2 regions of the Paenibacillus sp. FSL L8-0708 genome follow, and region 1 is predicted to be linked to the other one. Evidence: riboswitches for the same ligand, from Rfam matches in the RefSeq annotation. Region 1 holds a riboswitch; the other holds the start of a gene.
The links. A riboswitch is a leader RNA that binds a small molecule or an ion and turns the genes downstream of it on or off. The one in region 1 is predicted to bind thiamine pyrophosphate.
Positions count from the first base shown of each region.

Region 1 (7,539 bases):
TTCTCATTTGAATAATCCACACACGAAAAAGCAGCTCCGGATGATTCCCGAGCTGCTTTTTCGTGTATATTGTCTTTCTACTCTTCTTCACCATTCAGTCTATTCAGAAATTGCAGAGCCCGGGGATTCTTCGGATGCTCCAGCACTTCTTGCGGCGTTCCTTGCTCTAAGATATGACCGCCATCCATCAAAATGATCCGGTCCGCTACATCGGCGGCAAATTTCATCTCGTGGGTCACAATCACCATAGTCATACCTTCTGCTGCTAATTGTTTGATGACCTTAAGCACTTCCCCTACCAGCTCGGGGTCGAGCGCCGAAGTGGGCTCATCAAACAACAGCACTTCTGGATCTACTGCCATAGCCCGGGCGATGGCCACTCTCTGCTGCTGTCCACCTGACAGCTGATGTGGATAGTTATCAGCTTTATCAGCCAAACCCACCTTAGCCAGCAGTTGAAGGCCCCGCTTACGCGCTTCTTCCTTGGTTCGTTTCAAGACAGTTACTTGTCCCTCCATCACATTGCCTAGCGCAGTCATATGCGGAAATAAATTATACGATTGAAAGACCATCCCTGTTTTCTGTCGAAGAGCCAATACGGAATTCTGAGAAATTTTCTTATGATCTGTAAAATTGATGGTGATATCCCCGAGTGACAGGCTGCCTTGATCCGGGATTTCCAACAGATTAAAACAGCGCAGCAGTGTAGTCTTTCCGGAGCCGGATGGCCCAATAATGACAAGTACCTTTCCATGCTCCATTTTCAGATCAATACCCTTTAACACTTGGAGTGCGCCGAAGGATTTATGCAAATTAATGATTTCAATCACAAGTATCTCTCCTTTAGGTCGCAGAGTAACGATCGAGTCGTTTCTCCAAGTAATTTTGCAGCGCCGACAGCACAGAACAGAACACTAAATAAAACAATCCTGCTTCGGAGTATACCAGCAGAGGCTCATAAGTGGTAGAGGCTACCTGCTGAGCAGTTCTAAACATCTCCGTATAGGTGATGATCGCTGCAAGCGATGTATCTTTGACCAAGCTAATAAAAGAATTGGATAACGGCGGTACAGAAACGCGTGCAGCTTGTGGCAGAATTACGCGGCGCAGAGCCTGCCCGCGAGTCATCCCGACTGAGAAGGCAGCTTCCCACTGGCCTTTATGTATCGACAGGATAGCAGCGCGTACGATTTCCGATGAATAAGCCCCTACGCTAAGGGTAAATCCAATGGTGGCGGCAATGAAAGGGTCGAGTACAATACCAACAGCCGGCAAACCATAAAATATAATAAATAGCTGCACTAACAACGGGGTTCCCCGAATGACCCATACATAAAAACGGGCGATTAGCTTCGGAATTACCCACGGTGAAAGACGTGCCAACGCGGTTAGGATCGCCAAAATCAATCCAAGCACAAAGGAAAGTAGCGCCAACGGAATGGTAAAAGCCACCCCGGCTTTAAGCAGGGGTAGCAGTGTATCTAAGAAAATTTGTATTTTGCGGTCATCCATTATTCAGACATCCTTTTTAGCTTCTAGGCTTAATTAGCCTTGCTAGCCTTGTATTATTTTGAAACGTCAGCTCCAAAGTATTTCTCGGAAATTTTCAAGTACGTTCCATCACTTTTCATCTCTTTAATCGCATCACTGACCGCATTCACCAGCTCATCATTGCCTTTCAGGAATACCGCAGCACTTTGTGAGCCTTCAGGAATCTCATCAACCACTTTAATTTTTGCATCTGGTTTTTGTTTTTTCAGATCCAGATAAGACAAGCCATCATTCACAGTTGCATCAATACGTCCCGAAGTCAGCAGATCCATCGCTTGATTGAAACCGTCCGTAGCTACGATTTCAGCACCGTTCTCACGAGCGATGTCGGATAAGTTACTGGTCAGGGATTGTCCGGCTTTTTTACCTTTTAGATCAGCAAAGGTCTTAATATCCTCATTGTTTTCGCTCACGATCAATACTGCCTTGGATACAATATAGGGTTCAGAGAAATCATATTTCACTTTGCGATCTTCGTTAATGGAAACTTCATTAAAAATGACATCAAACCGTTTCGCATCCATCCCAGCAAAAATACCATCCCACTGAGTTTCAAAAAATTCAGCTTCAACACCTAAACGTTTGGCTACTTCTTCGGCAATTTCCACGTCAAAACCCGTCAATTTCCCCGCAGTGTCATGATAAGTAAAAGGTGCATAAGTCCCTTCTGTACCTATCCGCAATTTGCCGCTGGCCTTCACAGCCTCCAAACTGTTTTGCGCTGAAGATGCTGCTCCACCATTCGTTCCAGCTGTTGGTTCAGCAGCCGTATTGGTATTCGAATTATTGCCGCAAGCCGCTACAAGAACCACGGTTAACGCCAATATAATAGTTAGACTCCATTTTTTCATTATTAAATCCCCTCTCTCTATCCGGTTTTTTTCCGGTAAATTGAATAGTACACTGCCATCACATGATCGTCAATGCTTTTTTCCGATAATATACATCGGAATTGTAATATTAACTAGATTTCTACTTATATCTTACCCAATCTTGGATTAATCCTTCACTTCTTTCTCTCTTTACTTCTCAGAAAGATATGGTATATTTATAAACAAATTAATATGGACCTGTTATTTCACTAGGGGAGTCGGCCGACTGAGACGGAGCTTCAAGCTCCGGACCCTTGGAACCTGATCTGGATCATACCAGCGGAGGGAAGTGGAGCAGAATTTTCATCAAGCATGTTAAGTGTTATTATGCAGAATGAACTTTTTGACCCATTCATTTCCTCTGGAAATGGATGGGTCTTTATTTGTTTAGACGCTCCACAAAAATATTAGGAGGTTAGATCATCACGACCATTTTATCTATGCAAGGCCTAACCTACTCTTTTCCGGAAACTGAACAACCCCCTGTATTCGCAAATCTATCCATGGATATCAGGCAAGGGGAATTCGTCTCCGTAGTAGGTGCTAGCGGATGCGGGAAAAGCACATTTTTCAAAACGGTTGCCGGTTTACTCGAACCTACTCATGGAAAAATAAAACTCCCTACGCTCCCCTCAACCGCTAGTCGTTTAGGTCAGATCGCTTATATGCCTCAGCAGGATTTATTGCTGCCTTGGAGAACAGTGCTCGACAACTGCCTTTTGCCCTGGGAGATCAAGCCCAGATTTAGTAAACAGAAAACGATCACTCAGATTCGGGAAATGTTGGCCCGCTTCGGCTTAACAGATGTAGAGAAGGCTTATCCCCATGAACTTTCGGGAGGTATGAAACAGCGAGTAGCATTTCTGCGCACCTTAGTGGCTGGAGGCGGAAGTGGTCTTATGCTGCTGGATGAGCCCTTTGGCGCTCTCGATGCCATGACCAAACGTGAGATACACCGTTGGCTGTTGGAGTTATGGGGTGAACTGAATCAGACGATTATGCTCATCACTCATGATCTGGAAGAAGCCCTATTGCTCAGTGACCGGATTTATTTATTATCTGGCGGTGCGCACAGCGAATTACAGGAGATCGTTGTCGATCTACCAAAACCAAGACATTATAAGATGAACTATGAACCCCGGTTTATAGCACTACGGGCAGAGTTGGAGCGAAGATTGCATGCAACCTATACCTTTTAAAAAACATCTAGACAACTATGCTCCCTTCCTTCTTCTGGTACTGCTCATTCTTGTAATCTGGGAGTCAGCTGTTCGCCTTCACTTGATTCCAGCCTTTATTCTCCCTGCACCTTCATCTATTGGCATCGCATTGATCGAGCACAGGCAATTATTATTTGGACAGCATTTATTAGCGACGTTGCAGGAGATACTGGTAGGTTTTGTCCTTTCTGTGGTTTGTGGTGTATTGCTGGGCATTGGAATGTTCCTGTTTCGCCCCGTAGAAAAGGCCATCTATCCCTTCCTTATCATTAGCCAGACGGTCCCATTAATTGCGCTATCCCCCATTTTTATTATGTGGTTCGGATATTCGCTGTGGAGCAAAGTGGCTGTGGTGTTTTTGACGGCTTTTTTTCCAGTCGTAGTGAGTACATATGATGGACTTCGTACAAGTGGCCAGACTTACAAGGACTTATTATTAACATTTGGTGCAAACCGCTGGCAGCTGCTTGTCAAAACCCAAATTCCACTGGCATTGCCTGCTTTTTTCTCTGGCTTAAAGCTGTCCATTGTATACTGCGTCATCGGAGCTACTATCGGGGAATGGCTCGGCGGCAGTAAAGGACTCGGTTACTTCAGCCGCAGAATGGCCGGAAATATGCAGAGCGATGAAATGTTCGCGGCTGTATTTCTGCTGTCCGCGCTTGGTGTTGTGCTTTTTCTGGCGATAGCTTTACTCGAACAATTATTTTTAAAGAAAAGAGGATCTAACCAATGAATCATTTAAAATCACCACAACGAGGACTTATTTCTGTATTTCTAGTATGCACACTTTTGCTCTTAAGCAGCTGCGGGAAGGCAGACAAGCTAAATAACAACTCCCAAACCGGTTCCTCCAATTCCGAAAATAAACAGTCACACAAGCTGACGATTATGCTTGATTGGTATCCCAATGCCGTTCATTCCTTTCTATACGCTGCGCAACAGCAAGGTTTTTTCCAAGAGGAAGGTTTGGATGTCGAGATCAAAATGCCTGCGGACAGCAATGACGCCCTAAAGCTTGTAGCAGCAAATCAAATTGATCTAGCGCTCAGCTATCAGCCTCAGGTACTTATGGCACGCGGCGAGAAAATCCCTGTACGTTCGATTGCAGCTATCGTGCGGCATCCACTGAATCATCTGATGGTTCCTCAGGCAGGCAGTATTCATAGTCCCAAAGAGCTCGCAGGAAAACAAATCGGCTATTCCTCTATTCCGCTCTATGAAGCGATGATTCGGACAATGATCCAGAGTGATGGAGGCAATCCTTCATCCGCCAAGCTGATTGATGTAGGTTTTGACCTTATCCCTGCGATCTCTACAGGACAAGTGGACGCAATAATGGGCGGGTTCATCAACCATGAACAACTGATCCTTGAAAAAGAGGGACATCCGGTCACCTCGCTTAATCCAACGGATTACGGAGTCCCTGACTATTATGAGCTTGTGCTGGTGGCCAGCGAACAAGGATTGCAAAATTCTGAAGCCTACTTTAAAAAATTTCTAAATGCCATAACAAAAGGACAGGAATTTGTGGAGCAGAATCCTGAACAAGCCCTGGATTTACTGATTGCACATGAAGATGCAACTTCACCGCTCGACAAGGAGATTGAGAAAAAAAGTCTTGAAATTCTACTGCCGCTGATGAATGCAGGCGATCAAACTTTTGGTTATCAAGACCCGACATCTTGGGAAAAGGTTCAGCAGTGGTTATCCACCAACGATCTTCTAACAGAAGATATTAAAGCACAGGAAGCTTTTATCAATCTGTAACGTTTAGTTGGTTATTTATACAAGCTTGAGGAGGAATTATGATGAGTTACTTAGCCAAAGTACGGGAATCCAACCCGTTGATCCACAACATCACTAATATTGTAGTAGCCAATTTCTCAGCCAACGGTCTGTTGGCACTGGGTGCCTCTCCCTTTATGGCGGATGCCCACGAAGAAGTGATCGACATCGCCGCTATGTCGTCTGCTGTAGTTCTAAATATAGGCACACTCAATGACTACGCCATTCAATCTATGTTGCTCGCTGGTAAATCCGCTAATAAACACGGGGTTCCCCTAGTGCTTGACCCGGTAGGTGCAGGCGCAACTTCTTATCGGACCGCTGTCACTCAAAAACTAGTGAATGAGATGCAAATCACCGCACTGCGGGGGAATGTGGCTGAAGTCGCTAATGTGATTGGGGAGAGTTGGTCCATTAAAGGGGTGGATGCTGGCGAAGGTGAAGGCGATGTAGTCCTTTTGGCTGAAGCTGCTGCGAGGAAGTTAAGCTGTGTGGTCATCATAACTGGAAAAGACGATGTGATCACGAATGGAAAAAACACTTATATTGCCAGCAACGGTCACCCTATTCTCACGAAGGTTACAGGAACTGGCTGCTTGCTCAGTGCTGTTGTGGGTGCATTTCTCGCGGTAAGTGGAGGTGCCTCGTTGGAGGCCGCAGTGGAAGCCCTCTCCTTCTATGGAGTAGCCGCTGAAATCGCCGCTGAACTAACAACTGGTCGAGGACCGGGAAGCTTTCAGGTTGAGTTTCTAAATCAACTGACATGGGTCACGCCAGAAGTCTTCCTAGAAAGATCTAGTATCAAACAGCTCAGTTAATGACCCTCAAAAGGAGTGAATTCGATGATTATATCCAAAGCTCTAACCATTGCCGGCTCCGATAGCGGCGGTGGTGCTGGCATTCAGGCCGATCTAAAAACCTTTCAAGAGCTTTCTGTCTATGGCATGTCCGTCCTCACAGCTGTGACAGCGCAGAATACGCTGGGTGTCCAAGGGGTTTATCCAGTGACTCTGGAAGCTATAAATCAGCAGCTTGATTCTATAGGACTTGACCTGCAACCAGATGCCGTAAAGACCGGGATGTTATTTAACAGCGACATCATCCGCATTGTGGCAGATAAAATTAAGTATTACGGCTGGTCTAATCTTGTAATTGATCCTGTGATGGTCGCTAAAGGAGGGTCCACACTGCTGCTGCAGGTGGCGGTTCAATCCTTAATCAGCCATCTGCTGCCCTTAGCATTGGTGACGACACCCAATATTCCCGAAGCCGAAATGATCACAAAGATGACGATCTCCACCATAGAAGAACGCAAAAAAGCAGCCAAAATCATTCATGGCATGGGCTCCAAATATGTAGTGCTAAAAGGGGGACATGATACTTCAACCACAGCCGTAACCGATCTTCTATATGATGGTCACGAATATACCTTATTGGAGAGTAGCCGGATTCAGACCAGACATACGCATGGTACAGGCTGCACCTATTCAGCAGCAGTTACCGCCGAGCTAGCCAAAGGCAAATCCGTAGCTGAGGCCATTCAAACTGCCAAAGCATTTATACAAGCGGCGATTGAGGACGAGCTGGGCATAGGGGCTGGGCATGGACCAACCAATCATTTTGCTTATCAGAACAGACTGCGAGGGATAAACAATGCAACGAATGAACAGTGAACATCTGCGAGATCTATTAAAAGTCTATTTCATTATGGGCAGCGTAAATTGCCGTAAAGCTCCTGTTAAGGTGCTGCAGGCAGCGGTTGCTGGAGGCATAACCATGTTTCAATTCCGTGAGAAGGGTACCGGGTCCTTAAGCGATGAGGCACGACTTAATCTTGGCAGACGACTTCAAAAGATCTGTCATACCAATGGCGTGCCCTTTATCGTGAATGACGACATTGATTTAGCGATCGCACTTGATGCGGACGGAATTCATGTAGGACAGGAGGATACACCTGCATTGGCGATCCGCCAGCTACTTGGAGAGAATAAAATCATTGGTGTATCCGCTCACTCCTTCGCTGAAGCTCAGCAGGCGATTGCCGATGGAGCCGACTATCTGGGCGTGGGTCCCATTTATCCTACGTCATCCAAGGAGGATGCCAAAGC
Region 1 is NZ_JBBPBC010000001.1:3,266,933-3,274,471, reverse strand. Features, by position in the region: gene NYE58_RS15425 (amino acid ABC transporter ATP-binding protein) at 78-830, opposite strand; gene NYE58_RS15420 (amino acid ABC transporter permease) at 844-1,512, opposite strand; gene NYE58_RS15415 (amino acid ABC transporter substrate-binding protein) at 1,566-2,402, opposite strand; TPP riboswitch at 2,625-2,728, shown strand; gene NYE58_RS15410 (ABC transporter ATP-binding protein) at 2,864-3,622, shown strand; gene NYE58_RS15405 (ABC transporter permease) at 3,603-4,379, shown strand; gene NYE58_RS15400 (ABC transporter substrate-binding protein) at 4,376-5,413, shown strand; gene thiM (hydroxyethylthiazole kinase) at 5,455-6,249, shown strand; gene thiD (bifunctional hydroxymethylpyrimidine kinase/phosphomethylpyrimidine kinase) at 6,274-7,104, shown strand; gene thiE (thiamine phosphate synthase) at 7,085-7,539, shown strand, end outside.

Region 2 (7,539 bases), 2.8 Mb from region 1:
GGGCTGGTCTATGGACCATTTAGAAGTGGCACAAACAGCCGGATTACTCGCCGCTTTTGCCGCCTTCTTGTTTCTGCTAAGCATTGCCGCATGGAGGTTCCAGTCCATGCAAGCGGTGAAAGGAAAGAGTTCCCGTATTTAGAACAGTATCAACGTTATCCTTTTAGGGTAATGTGATCTATAAGCATATTCTGAGCACAAGGATGGACGATGAATGAATGAGTCTTCAACTGAGCCTTTGTTACATACTGCGCTCATGCAGTTTATATTTCCCTTTTCTATAAAAAAGGGCGATTCTAAGCAGCTTATCCAGCAATTACAGGACGACGGCTTCACACGTTTTTTTCTGGATAATAAAGAGCTTGAAGCTGCCTATTACGGAGATGGCTACTGTGTTTCCCATGAACGAATGGAGCGCACCTATTTACCGTTTGCTGCACATGTCCTTTTTCCACGCAGGAAGGATGCCGACTCGTTTCGCCGTTTTTCCAGAGTAAATAATCTCGACTGCATTCTGGAGATTCCGCAGCAATCTATATTTTTCAAAATTCTCTCGACGGATATATTCATATGTCCTTTTCAGCTTGGATTCGTGACGATACGTGTCCAGCTGGAGGGGGATTCAATTCCCTTTAGTATTGCCCTAGAATTCGCGGATCGTTTCCGTGCGCTAGAGAATACCTTCATACAGGATGATTACACTTATATTCATTGCGGGGAACAGACCTATGAGATGGTAGAGGATTTTGTCTTCCGAAATTTGGTGGATGGACTGGAGCCATATCTGGATCAATCGGATATCAATGGGGCTTATTTCGAGACCCTTCCTTTTTTCGTAGATGAAAGAATGCAGGTGCAAGCTTTTTATGGCTTTCAGAATGAAGAAAGCTCTGATGAGATTAGTGTAAATCTGCGCTATCGTGCCTCACAGCTTGATGGAATTGATCTCAACGGAAAGCCCTATGCCAGTGCCAGCGATCCAGCGTATATTGCGAACTATTGTCATGAGCATTCCTATAATCGCTGGGGTCCAGACACGTATTATATGATGAATGAGCAGACTTTTTGCTGCATGACCCGCGCTGAACAGGAGATTGCTGTTAGTCTAGCCAACCAGATGTACGGGCAATATTATTACGGATTTTTACTCAATATTTTCCACAAAATCGTTCTGCTAAAGCTCGCCAATATGCACTCCCGACTTCGGATTAATCATGATTATGAGGAAATAGACAATCTAATCTACTCCATCAATAAGTTCTCGGCTAAGTTCTACTTCTTGGAGTTGATTTCCCAGTCGCAGGGCCGGGAGATATTTCTTCAGCTGCGTAAAGTATACGGAAACGATGCTTTGTTCGAGGAAGTGAAAGAAACCTTAAATGACCTGTTTCAGTATCAGGATAAGTTTCAGTCCAAGCGACGGGATAATCTGCTGATGATTCTCACTGTATTTACGGTAGTAAGCGGGATTTACGGCATGAATCAGGTCATTGACGATTTGGATGGAAAGATTCAATGGAGTAAAATGATTGGTTATTCTCCCTTTGAATTTCTTGCCCTCTTCGTGATCATGAGCGGGATTCTGATCAGCGTTGTCCTCACGCTAGGGGCGCTGGTTAGTGAGCTTAAACGGCGTCACCGCAAGAAATATAAAGATCTAGACTAGCAAAAAAGAAACTACTGGATTGGAAAAATTCAGGAGTGCACTACTAGACATTCCGAGTACAGCCGTCTATAATACACCGTATGCGAGAAATATAAGATATAAAGTATGGGTACAAAACTTATGCTTACTTATATTGCACATAGAAATACCCGTTAACTTCATAGAACCAGGGGTGCTGGAATTGGCCGGCTGAGATTGTATCCCACAAGATACTGACCCTTATACCTGATCTGGATAATGCCAGCGTAGGAATCGCCAATTGGTTCTGGTCCCTGTGACCTTAACTAACCTTGCGCCAAGCCAGCGTCCCGATCACTCGGGGCGCTTTTTTTGTAAGATCACTAAAAGATGTAGAAAAACGTACATACTACACTTTACGGGTTCATGTTGTGAAGACGGGATTCTTGTAACCTTAAAGGAGAGAAGAAGACATGCACCTCAAAAAAGCACTTACGTTGTGCCTCACCTGTGTACTCATTCTTGCCATTGCCGGATGCGGCAGCAACAATGGGAATACAGCCGGAAACAAAGCAAATGCTACTGATCCAACTGCTGCGGCTGGGACGGATGCTCCAAAAGAGCTCACCAAAGTTAAAGTCGCACTCGACTGGACACCGAACACGAATCATACCGGTCTATACGTAGCTAAGGATCTTGGTTACTACGCTGAAGAAGGTCTGGATGTCGAAATCGTTCAGCCAGGCGCAGCGGGTTCTGATACTATGGTTACCTCTGGCGAAGCCGCTTTTGGCATCAGCGCCCAAGAAGGATTAACGCTAGCCCGTCTACAAGGCGTGCCCCTTGTCTCGATAGCAGCTATTATTCAGCATAATACGTCGGGATTCGCCGCTCCAGTAGATCGCAATATTAAATCACCAAAGGATTTCGAAGGTAAAACCTACGGAGGCTGGGGCTCACCGGCCGAAGAAGCAGCCATGAAAGCCATCATGGATCCTGAAGGTGGCGATGTAAAAAAGGTGAAGCTGATCAGTATCGGTGAAGCTGATTATTTTACCGCCGTCAAACGTGACATTGATTTCGCCTGGATTTTCTACGCTTGGACTGGTGTTGAGGCTGAGTTGCGTGGCGAGCCATTGGATATGCTGTACTTAAAGGATTATGCGCCGCAGCTCGATTATTACACGCCTGTGCTGACGACGAGTGAGAAGCAAATTGCAGATCATCCTGATCTGGTGAAGGCCTTCATGAAAGCCACATCAAAAGGTTATCAATATGCCATTGATCATCCGGAAGAGGCTGCCGGTATGTTATCGAAGGCCGTTCCTGACCTGGACGCCGACCTTGTCCTAGCTAGCCAAAAATGGCTTAGCCCAAAATACAAGGACGATGCTGCCCGCTGGGGCGAGCAAAAAACCGAGGTCTGGCAGAATTACGGCGACTGGATGTACGATCTGAAGTTGCTGGATAAACCGCTGGATGCTGCTAGTGCATTCAGTAATGATTTTTTACCGGCGGAGTAGAGAGCGGACTTCAGAACCAAGAAGGTTGGACGTTACTTGAGGAAGGAGGAACGGAGCGTAGTAGTTTACTACGTGAGTACCGGACTTCCCAAGTTCGTTCAAGATTCGATGTCGAGTTTGCTTCCTGAATTACTTCGTTATCAAAGTTGGCTTTTTGAACTTACCTTATAATTTAAGAGTTCAAAAAGTCGGCTTTCAGAACCAAGAAGGTTGGACGTTACTTGAGGAAGGAGGAACGGAGCGTAGTAGTTTACTACGTGAGTACCGGACTTCCCAAGTTCGTTCAAGATTCGATGTCGAGTTTGCTTCCTGAATTACTTCGTTATCAAAGTTGGCTTTTTGAACTTACCTTATAAAATGAGAGGATTGATTATTGTGGCTAACACCCTACTAAGCATTCAAGTAATTCCAAAAACTCCGAACAATGAGGATTCCATCCCATACGTAGATAAAGCGATTGAGGTCATTCAGAAATCCGGTGTTAAACATCAAGTGAATCCACTGGAAACCACAATGGAAGGTGAGCTTAGCGAGCTGCTGGAGGTTGTGCGTCAGATGCAGGAGGCGTTGATCGAAGCAGGCAGTCCAAGCGTAATTTCGCAGATCAAAATCGCTCATAATCCTAACGGAATCAGCATGGATAAATTGACGGAGAAATATCGGCCGTGAGATCGACCTGGAAGCTAATATGGCCGCCCCTTGTGGCGGTCGTCTTCTTTTTAACCGTATGGCAGCTATCTGTATCTGTATTTCATATTGAATCCTGGATTCTGCCGAGTCCTGCTGATATTGCCCGTGAATCCACCAGTAACGCTTCTGGTCTTTGGGCTCATACGATGGCTACGCTGCGGCTCACTTTAATTGGTTTTCCCATTGGTACGGGGGTAGGCCTGATCGTTGCTTTGCTTTTGCATCTTTTGCCTTGGGCTAGACGGGCTTTTTATCCACTTATTATTCTGAGTCAAAATGTTCCCTCCATCGCGCTCGGACCCCTGCTCATTATCTGGTTCGGCTTTGGTCTTTTGCCCAAAATCGTGCTGATTACACTAGTATGTTTCTTCCCGGTAGCTGTCGCTGCGATGGGCGGTCTGGCCCAAAGTGATCAGGTCATGATGAATTATATGAAAATGGCTGGCGCAAGCAAGTGGCAAATCTTCACCAAGCTGGAGCTGCCCTCTTCTATCCCGGCACTATTTTCCGGCGTAAAAATATCTGCTACTTATGCGGTTATGGGCGCCGTGGTCGCTGAATGGATTGGCGCGGATAAAGGTATTGGTTATTATATGCTCCTGCAGAAATCCGCATATCGTACGGATCGGATGTTTGTCGCTATTGTTATTATTGTACTTTTAAGTCTTGTACTCTTTGCTATTATTGCATTGCTGGAAAAATGGCTGGTTCGCTGGAAGCCGCGCCGTAACTCATAGAAAGGAAGATGCCTGTATGTCTCAAGCGACGCAAATGCAACACAGAACAACACAAGTCATAAGCTCTCCTGAAGCTCATACCGTGGCACCCGCCCTTGAAGTGAGCGGCATCTCCAAATCTTTTTCCCATCGTCGCCGTGAGACGAAAGTTCTGAATAATGTCTCTCTCAAGGTAGAGCAACAAGAGTTCGTTTCGATCGTTGGTCCTTCCGGCTGCGGAAAAAGCACCTTATTCCATATGATTGGCGGCCTTGTGAAACCCGATGCAGGCACGATCCTCATGAACGGTAAGGCCGTTACAGGTCAACGCGGTGAAATTAGTTATATGCCGCAGCAGCCTGCGCTTTTTCCTTGGCGTACAATTGAGGATAATGTGCTGCTTGCTGGGGAGATCAAGGGCGCACTGCGGGATGGAGCCCGCGAGGAAGCGCGCCAGTGGCTTGCCAAGGTTGGGTTAAGCGGGTTCGAACATGCTTATCCGCATATGTTGTCTGGCGGGATGCAGCAGCGTGCAGCTTTTCTCAGAGCATTGCTCGCTCCGCAGGAGCTAATGTTGCTGGATGAACCTTTCAGCGCACTGGATGCACTAACTCGCAGTGAAATGCAGCGCTGGCTGCTTGAGCTGTGGGAAGAGAATCGCCGCTCTGTGCTGTTCATTACTCACAACATCGAAGAAGCGTTGCTGCTCTCTAATCGTATCTATGTATTTTCCGGCCGCCCCGGCTCCATTCTGCATACAGTCGATGTGCCGTTTCCGCGGCCACGCCGTGATGAGATTACGGACTCTCCCGAGTTCCTTAAGCTCAAACGCCAGTTGTCACAGTGGATGCGAGAGGAACAAGCTAAAAATAGGCAGCCGCTAGCTTAATCGCTAAGCACTGTAAACTGATATCGCTGGTATAGCGGTGTCAGTTTTTTATTTTGCAGCGATAAACTCCTACCCTATTTTCAATTAACGCGGATGTATCTGCTCAATTAAACAAATTTCACTCATCATAGTAGGGATCACATTAAATGTGTGGCGAAAACCGACTCCCTGTTGGTAATGGATAGTAACCGGGCGGGTTTGGGACATTCTGCGGGATTTATACCGCTGATTTGCTGCTTCAGGCCGGACTCGGCTCATTCTGCGGGATTTATACCGTTAATTTGCTTCGTCGGGCCGGATTCGGCTCAGTCTACGGGATTTATACCGTTGATTTGCTTCGTCGGGCCGGATTTGGCTCATTCTGCGGGATTTATACCGTTGATTTGCTTCGTCGGGCTGTATTGCACCGATTCTAGGGCATTTTTGCCTTTCTTTTGCCACTTCGGGTTGAATTGCACCCGATCTAGGGCATTTTTGCCTTTCTTTTGCCCCTTAGGGCTGTATTGCGCCCGATCTAGGGCATTTTTGCCTTTCTTTTGCCTCTTCGGGCGGAATTCCAGTGACTCAGGGGCATTTTTGCCCTTATTGTTCCTCTTTAGCTTTTAGTTTGAATTAAATACGAGACTATGGCATCAACCAGAATCGGTGTTGTTTATTATTATTAATTTGTTTAAAGGTCACAGCTATAGTCGCACTTACATCCTACTCACCACTCTTACACATACTCCCACTACTCACTTTTTCTCCCATTCCTTACCTCAATCCCACTACTTACTCTTACTCTTACTCTTACTCTACTCCTACTCCTACTCCTACTCCTACTCCTACTCCTACTCCTACTCCTACTCCTAGTCCTTACCTCAATCTCACTACTCACTCTTGCTCATACTCCTCACCTTACTCCCACTAATCTCTCTTACTCTTCCCCCTACTCCTTACTTCCAACTCTCACACCTGCCCCCTCCTCCTCTCCCACCAACCGAACCTAAAAAAGGCCCCATAAACGAGGCCTTTTCTTCATTTCCTAATCATAGCTCGGAACACGAATTTGGGCAGCACTGCCTGTCTGCGCCATCGCGACTTTTGTCCCTTCGCAACGGGAGCGAACAAAAGTCGATGCAACCACTCCAGATTGAGTTTTTTCCATAGCGCTGGTGCAGGAGTAACTTTTCCCGCTATTACATCTAAGCTGCCCCCCACGCCAAAAACAACTTTTACCTGCGTAAGCTCCTGTTTGTGCTTATATACCCATTTGTCAGAGTATGGCGCACCCATCGCAACGATCAGGAAATCTGGCTGTGCGCGCTGTATTTCTGCTACAATGGCAGGCTCCTCTTCCTTGGTAAGAAAACCATTATGTCTTCCTGCAATCTTCACATTCGGATATAACTCCGTGATCTTTTCGACCGCTTTACAGCTGGTAAGCTCATCTGTTCCCAAGAAATAAAAACTCCATCCCAAGCTATTTCCTTGCTCCAAAAGCTCAAGAAGCAGCTCATATCCAGTTACCCTCTCAGCAATAGGATCGCCTTTTCTTTTTGATGCCAACACAATGCCAATCCCGTCAGGAGTGATTAAATCCGCTTCTTGAAGTATGGTTCGTAGCAGCTCGTCCGATTGACTTGTTATCGTAATTTCCGGGTTAGCCGTGATCAAATGGAAAAGTTTCGATTCCCCAGATTGAATATGTTTTGTTAGATGAAGTGTTGTCTCATGTAGTGTTAGTTTTGAAAAGGGAACTCCTAATATTGAAACTGTCCCGTCCATATAATCACCTCTCACTAAAATTCCACTTCAATATACCTTACCATAATCAAGAGGAGGAAGGGGAGTCATTTAAATTACTTAATCACCACAGCTACTACGCTACCCAAACACTTCAGCCATTCCACCGCTTCAACCATTTCAGCCCACTATAGCCATCCCCAGCAACCCCGCCACCACAGCTACTCTACTCACCCAAACACCCTATAGCTCCACTCACTCCTCCATAAACTTCCACCACTCTACTAACCAAGGTTCATCGATCCCCCGCATGCGGAATTCCTCTACAAGTATCTTCCGGAATCGTTTTTCCATTTTGACAAAGTTATTATC
Region 2 is NZ_JBBPBC010000001.1:485,928-493,466, reverse strand. Features, by position in the region: gene NYE58_RS02205 (MFS transporter) at 1-142, shown strand, start outside; gene NYE58_RS02200 (hypothetical protein) at 215-1,666, shown strand; TPP riboswitch at 1,825-1,935, shown strand; gene NYE58_RS02195 (ABC transporter substrate-binding protein) at 2,098-3,147, shown strand; gene NYE58_RS02190 (thiamine-binding protein) at 3,523-3,816, shown strand; gene NYE58_RS02185 (ABC transporter permease) at 3,813-4,574, shown strand; gene NYE58_RS02180 (ABC transporter ATP-binding protein) at 4,609-5,442, shown strand; gene NYE58_RS02175 (hypothetical protein) at 5,673-5,858, shown strand; gene NYE58_RS02170 (WecB/TagA/CpsF family glycosyltransferase) at 6,460-7,209, opposite strand; gene NYE58_RS02165 (nucleotidyltransferase domain-containing protein) at 7,423-7,539, opposite strand, start outside.
Region 2: it holds a riboswitch for thiamine pyrophosphate, as region 1 does, so the genes downstream of both, NYE58_RS02195 (ABC transporter substrate-binding protein) here and NYE58_RS15410 (ABC transporter ATP-binding protein) in region 1, are expected to answer to the same signal.